Gloeobacter violaceus PCC 7421: one gene and its partner. Each later gene encodes a partner of the first gene's protein in a complex. Links are inferred from orthologs where the notes say so. Each region holds a gene or a part of one and is shown on either strand. Other genes may lie near its edges. The genes, in order: hisF and hisH.

Region 1 (3,082 bases):
TTTTCTTTGTTCCAGTAGAGCAGAGCGACAATCAGGGACTGATAACCGATGTTGCGCACTTCGCCCTCGGCTTTAAGCCAACGCAGCAGATCCGCCGGCATGCGGATGCTGATCAAAAACCGCTGCTGTGGATTGGCCGTGGTCAGATCTTCATCGAGCGACGTGCGGGGCGGACGGGCGTGCTTGCGCCACTGCCGTTGATAACGGTAAACCGTGCTGCGGGCAAGGTGGGTTACTTTCATCAACTCCTCCACCAGTTGCCCGGCATTCATCGGCAGGTGGCCGGCACTCTCCAGTTCGCGCAGAGCGCTCTTGATGCGATCTTGCGTACTTTCAGTCATGCTTGTCTGGCTCTCCATGGGCTTCAAACCTTGCACAGTGCCAGTGTACGAATCTGTACGAATACGCCACTTCCATCTTTTGGCGTAAATCTCGGCATGCGGTAAGTAGATTTCGGGATCAGCCCGGGCAAAGCTTTCTGCTTTGAGTGCTCATCCGGCTGCGCGCAATCGCTCATCGAGAAATTGCGCAAGGGTTTCTATCCAGGCCAGTTCCTGCTCGGAGAAACTGCGGGGTGCCGCACTTCCCACCAGCAACACGCCCCGATTGCCGAGCGGTTGGCAGACGACCGCCTGCAGGTTCGAAGGCAAATACGCAAATTCGATCCGCCCCGGAAACAGCCGCAAATCGACCAGATAGACCGGCTGGCCGGTGCGCAGCACCCGCTCGACGATCGGTCCGGCTTTGAAGGGGGATGGTCCTTCAAAGACGCCCGCGCGCATTGCCGTCTCCCCCTGCCACCACACGAGCAGCACCCGGGCGCGGGTGTGTTCCAGCAGCAACCGCCGAATCAGCATCAGTGCCGCTTCCGCATAGGCCAGGCGCTCCGACCGCTCATCGACAGGCTGACCCACCAGTTGCACTTCCTCCGGGGGCACCGGCTGGACCTGCTGCCAAAAAAGCCCCACCAGCACCAGCACCGCCGCCATGGCAAGCCCCAGTGCGTCGGAGCGGGTCTGCTCGGGGGCGAGGTTCGCGGTACCCAACAGCCGGTTGAGCACCACCAGACTGCCCCCCAGGAGGCCCACGGCGATGGGCAGATTGCGCAGCAGCACCGACGACATCAACCCCGTCGCACGGGCACGCCGTGCGCGGCGAGGTGCGCTTTGATCTGCTCCACGGTGAGTTCGCCGTAGTGCAACAGCGAAGCGAGCAATGCCGCCTGCGCCGCCCCCTCGGTGAGGGCGGTGCGGATGTGTTCGCAGTTGCCCGCCCCCCCCGAGGCGATCACCGGCAGCTGCACCGCCTCGGCCACCGCCCGGGTGAGGGCCAGGTCGTAACCGGCCCGGGTGCCGTCCGCGTCCATGCTGGTGAGCAAAATCTCCCCCGCCCCCCGCCGCTCGCCCTCGACGGCCCAGGCCACCGCGTCGAGGCCGGTGGGGGTACGGCCGCCGCGCACGTAGACCTCCCAGCCCGCGCCGCCTGCGCGGGCGCGCGCGTCGATGGCAAGCACGATGCACTGCGCACCAAAGCGCTCGCCGGCGCGCGCAATCAGTTCGGGGTCGCGCACGGCGGCGGAATTGATGCTCACTTTGTCGGCCCCGGCGTCGAGCAAGGCCTGAATCGTGTCCAGATCGCCGATGCCGCCGCCCACGGTCAGGGGGATGAACACCTGCTCGGCGGTCCGGTAGACCACGTCGATGAGGATTGCCCGCTCTTCGTGGGTGGCGGCAATATCCAGGAACACCAGTTCGTCTGCGCCCTGGTCGTTGTAGAGCTTCGCCAGTTCCACCGGGTCGCCCGCGTCGCGCAGCCCGACGAAGTTGACCCCCTTGACCACCCTGCCCGCCTTGACGTCGAGGCAGGGAACGATGCGTTTTGCCAGCATGGATGCGCGGCCTGAATGTGCCCGGTAATGGTACCATTATGAAAAAATTTGAAGATTTTCGTCCAGGAGCCGGGCCGTGCCGAACCTACGTGGTATACGCGATCGCATCAAATCCGTCAAAAATACCCAGAAGATCACCAAGGCCATGCGCCTGGTGGCTGCCGCCCGGGTCCGCCGCGCCCAGGAGCAGGTGCTCGCCGGCCGGCCCTTTGCCGACCGCCTGGTGGGTCTGTTGTTCCGGCTGCGCTCGCGGTTGCGCTTTGAGGACGTCCAGTCGCCGCTGATGGAGCGCCGCGACGTGCAGAAGGTGCTGGTGCTGGTGATTGCCGGCGACCGCGGTCTGTGCGGCGCCTACAATTCCAACATCATCCGCCGCACCGTGCAGTACTTGCGCGAGTTGCAGCAGCAGGGCAAGCAGTTCGCCCTCTACCTGGTGGGCAACAAGGCCATCTCGTTTTTCCGGCGCTCCAACTTCCCGATCGCCAAGACCCTCACTAACGTCGACCCCAATACCCCCCTCGAAGGGGCCAACCAGCTCATTACCGACGACATCCTGGCGCCGTTTCTCTCGGGCGAATACGACCAGGTCGAACTGGTCTACACCCGCTTTGTCTCGCTGATTTCTTCGCGTCCGACCGTCCAGACCCTGCTGCCCCTCGACCCCGATGCCCTGGGCCAGGAGGACGAGACTTTCAAGCTCATCACCAAAGGCGGCGGCTTCGAGGTACTCCGCGAAAAGCAACAGGTGCGCACCGAACCCGAATTTGCCGCCGATACCATCTTCGAGCAAGACCCTACCCAGTTGCTCGATGCGCTGTTGCCTCTGTATCTGACCAGCGAAGTTTTACACGCCTTGCAGGAATCTTCGGCAAGCGAGTTGGCCGCCCGCATGACGGCGATGAGTGCTGCTTCCGACAACGCCAAAAAGCTTTTGAGCACGCTCACCATCGTCTATAACAAGGCGCGCCAGGCCTCCATCACCCAGGAAATCTTGGAAGTGGTCAGCGGCGCGAATGCTTAAGTGGTCAGGTGTCAGGGCGCGTTCTGACACCTGACACCTATCAATCCGCCGCAACCGCGATCGAACTGACCATCTCGCGGATCTCCAGCTGGGTGCAGGGGATCGTATCCGCCAGCAGGCACGTCGCATGACTGCCTGTGTACACTTCGAGCTGGGCCTCCGGCAGGGCGCAA
Region 2 (3,024 bases), 4.1 Mb from region 1 along the record:
CTATGATTTTGAGACAATTGCCGATGCCCGCACCTTCAAAGCCGGGTACCGGGCGGCCCTCGACACCTTGCCGGTCGACGGGCCGCTGGCCGGCCGGATTACCGAGGAAGCGATCGAGGCGTTCCGCTACAACATGCGCCTGTTCGAAGAGCTCGAAGGCAGCTTGATTCGCGCCATCGGCCAGATGGTCTTCAACTCGCTGACCCGGCGGCGTTCCCGCCAGAACCGCGAGGTGGTCACCGCCTCCGAGTAGGGCGCTCTCGCCCAATACACTGGAAGCATGGTCCGCGCCAACACCCCCTGGCTCACCACCCTCGCCGTGCTGGTGGCCGCCTACATCGTCGCCGCTCTGCTGGAGACGGTCACGCTCATCCTGTTCAGAGGCCATCTGCAGGGCCAGCGCCTGGGCGAGTACTACGGTTATGCTTCCCTCGCCTGCCTGGGGCTGGTGCTTAGCGCCCCGGCCCTCGGTCGGCAGCTGTTGCTTTCTTGGCGGCGCGGGCTGGGGCTTTCGGCCCTCGGCTTCGCCGCCGCCCATACCTACTTGACCTTTGAGCATGTGCTGGGCGGGCACTGGGAAGCTCTCGATTTTCTAGGTGGCGAGGAGCGGTTGGTCGCCTGGCTTGGCGTTGCCGCCCTCGGCCTGATGCTGCCGCTGGCGCTCACCAGCACCAACGGCTGGATCCGGCGGTTGGGTCGGCACTGGCGGACGCTGCATCTGCTGGTCTTTCCGGTGGCCGGGCTGGCGCTGGTGCACGCTGTGTGGTTGGGGGCGTCGGGCTGGCCGCTCAAAGTGCTGACGCTCCTGGCCGCAGCGGTTGTGCTTTTGCTGCGGATCCGACCCCGGCCCAAACGCCTTGCGCGCAAGGAGCACATCGATGCCTCGTAAATGGTTTGCAACGGCCGTCCTGGCGGCCACCGCCCTGGCCGGCTGCCAGTCCAGTGCCGACGGTCCGACTGCCACCCTCGGCAACCAGAACATCGGCACACCCATGGCGCCGGGCGGCGAGCGCCGCCTGACACTGCCGCCCACCCAGTACGAGCGGGTGCACTTTCTGGGCCGGCCGGGTCAGAAGGTGCAGGTCGTAGTCGAAGGACCGGGGGCCGCACCGCTATCGCTGTCGATCTTCCCGGTGGTCGCCACCGGTGAAGCCGGCCGCTTCGCCAACGCCCCCAAGGATTTTGCGCTCAAACCCTTTCAGCGCACGGCCCCCCTGCCCCTGAGCGCCGAGGTGGTCCTGCCCGCGGGCTGGAAGAGCACCGATGCCGTCGTTGTCGAATTGAAAAACATCGGCGGGACGGTGGCGGAGCCCACCCTCAAGCTGGAGGGCGAGTAGCGCAGCGGGCCGCTACTTCGGCGGCGCTGCGCGAAGCGGCCCGCTCAACAAAGTTTTTGAGGATGCGCAGTCCCGTGTCCGCTGACTTTTCCGGGTGAAATTGCACCGCCATCAGGTTGTCCCGGCACACGGCGGCGGTGAAGTGCTGGCTGCCATGCACGGCGGAAGCGGCGCGGTCCTCGGCGCGGGCAGGATCGACGTAATAAGAATGCACAAAGTAAACCCAACCGCCCGCCGCCAGATCCCGCCACAGCGGGCAATCGACATTGTCAAAGTGCAGTTGGTTCCAGCCCACATGGGGAATGGTGAGGCCGGGTTCGCTCCGGAAGCGGCGCACCCGACCGGGCAGCAGCCCCAGGCCCGGCAGTCGTCCTTCTTCAGAGGAGTCAAAGAGCACCTGCAGCCCCAGACAGATGCCCAGCATCGGCTGTCCTGCGCGCACCAGTTGGATAATCGCATCTCCCAGCCCCCGGTCGTTGAGCCGGGTAATCGCCGTGTCGAAGGAGCCCACCCCCGGCAGCACGACGCCGTCGGCGGCGCTCAGCGTCAGGGGCTGGCCGCTGAGTGTCACCCGCGCTCCCATCGCCTCCAGGCCCTTGCGGGCCGAGTGCAGGTTGCCGACGCCGTAATCCACCAGGGCAATGTTTGGGGTGCGCGCCATCGCCGGGTCCTCCAGAATTGTTCCCATCTTAAATCCCGCCCTCGCAGACCTCGCGGCGGGTCTTGCGGCACTCGCCGAGCCGTTGCTCCACCGCCTGCCAGTCACCCGCAGCGATCGCCTGCTCCAACCGGCCCAGATGGTCGCGGTAGGAGCACAACTCCGCAAGCAATGCCGCGCGGTTCCATTCGGCCATCGCCGCCCCCAACTGCGGGTTGCCGCCGCCGACCCGGGTGGTGTCAAAAAAACCGCTGCTCGCCAGAGTCGATGCGGTCGGATCGCCGCTCGCAGCCAGGTTCAGCAGCAAAGCGGCACCGACGAACACCGGCAGATGACTGATGCGCGCCACCGCCCGGTCGTGGGTCTCCGGGTCGGTGCGCACCAACCGGGCGCCCAACTCCCCCACCAGGTCTTCGAGGGCGGTGCAGGCGGCGGCCGGGGTGCGCGGCGTCGGGGTAAGCACATAGGGCCGTCCGCGAAACAGCCCCGCCCGGGCGGCCGAGAGTCCCTGCGCTTCACCGCCCGCCATCGGGTGGCCGCCCACAAAATTCGGCCACAGCGCCTCCGCCGCCGGGACGATGGCGGCTTTGACCGAGGCCACGTCGGTAAGAATGGTCTCGGGCGGCAGAACCGCCGCGAGCGCGCGGATCGTCTCTAGCGTGAGGCCAATGGGTGTACACACAAAGACCAGCTCACAGCTTCCGAGCAACCCGAGGGACTCGCCGCCCTGGCGGATGAGGCCCTGGGACAGCGCCTCAGCGACGGTGGCGCTCGAGCGCGAGACGCCTGTGATCTCGTGGTGTCGGCCCAAATCGTGGGCGAGCGACCCCCCGATCAGACCCAGGCCGACGATCCCGATTTTCATGGTCCCTCCAGTAACAATTGATAGAATCCCGGGGCGATTCTCTCTGGAAAATCCTCGGACTAAGCCGTGGGTTTTCTTTAGAAAATAAGGCCGAATCGCTCTCCAGTAGGCTTTTTTGCCTTCGATACCCGCCGCCCACAAGCTTAAAACAAACCAAAAATTGC

What was found.
Region 2: the proteins of hisF (region 1) and hisH are in contact, whole or in part, in a crystal structure (PDB 6RU0), measured with the Thermotoga maritima proteins. The link is inferred for Gloeobacter violaceus PCC 7421 from one-to-one orthologs. Residues at the interface, in WP_004080486.1 of Thermotoga maritima: Met1, Leu2, Ala3, Arg5, Ser40, Glu41, Asp45, Glu46, Ala70, Glu71, Ile73, Asp74, Ile75, Pro76, Phe77, Asp98, Lys99, Ser122, Gln123, Glu161, Thr195, Leu196, Asn247, Arg249, Glu251; in WP_004080484.1 of Thermotoga maritima: Asn15, Arg18, Arg22, Arg117, Leu118, Pro119, His120, Met121, Gly122, Trp123, Asn124, Asn134, Gly135, Tyr136, Tyr138, Val140, Tyr158, Glu180, Lys181, Ser182, Ser183, Lys184, Ile185.

The regions. Positions count from the first base shown.
Region 1 is NC_005125.1:4,546,098-4,549,179, forward strand. The notes cover bases 7-2,775. They hold hisF (imidazole glycerol phosphate synthase subunit HisF), read right to left. Parts: upstream 1,889-2,775; coding sequence 1,124-1,888; downstream 7-1,123. Other genes in these bases: GLL_RS22195 (hypothetical protein), read right to left, coding at 7-341; GLL_RS22200 (cofactor assembly of complex C subunit B), read right to left, coding at 492-1,124; GLL_RS22210 (F0F1 ATP synthase subunit gamma), read left to right, coding at 1,965-2,775. In the rest of the region: more of GLL_RS22195, read right to left, coding at 1-6; more of GLL_RS22210, read left to right, coding at 2,776-2,909; GLL_RS22215 (DUF1830 domain-containing protein), read right to left, coding at 2,950-3,082.
Region 2 is NC_005125.1:426,884-429,907, reverse strand. Bases 159-2,869 are described here. They hold hisH (imidazole glycerol phosphate synthase subunit HisH), read right to left. Parts: upstream 1,999-2,869; coding sequence 1,318-1,998; downstream 159-1,317. Other genes in these bases: GLL_RS02125 (prephenate/arogenate dehydrogenase), read right to left, coding at 2,027-2,860; GLL_RS02135 (hypothetical protein), read left to right, coding at 879-1,337; GLL_RS02140 (ferric reductase-like transmembrane domain-containing protein), read left to right, coding at 281-889; GLL_RS02145 (heme oxygenase (biliverdin-producing)), read left to right, coding at 159-253. Outside these bases: more of GLL_RS02145, read left to right, coding at 1-158. UniProt on the Escherichia coli protein: IGPS catalyzes the conversion of PRFAR and glutamine to IGP, AICAR and glutamate. The HisH subunit catalyzes the hydrolysis of glutamine to glutamate and ammonia as part of the synthesis of IGP and AICAR.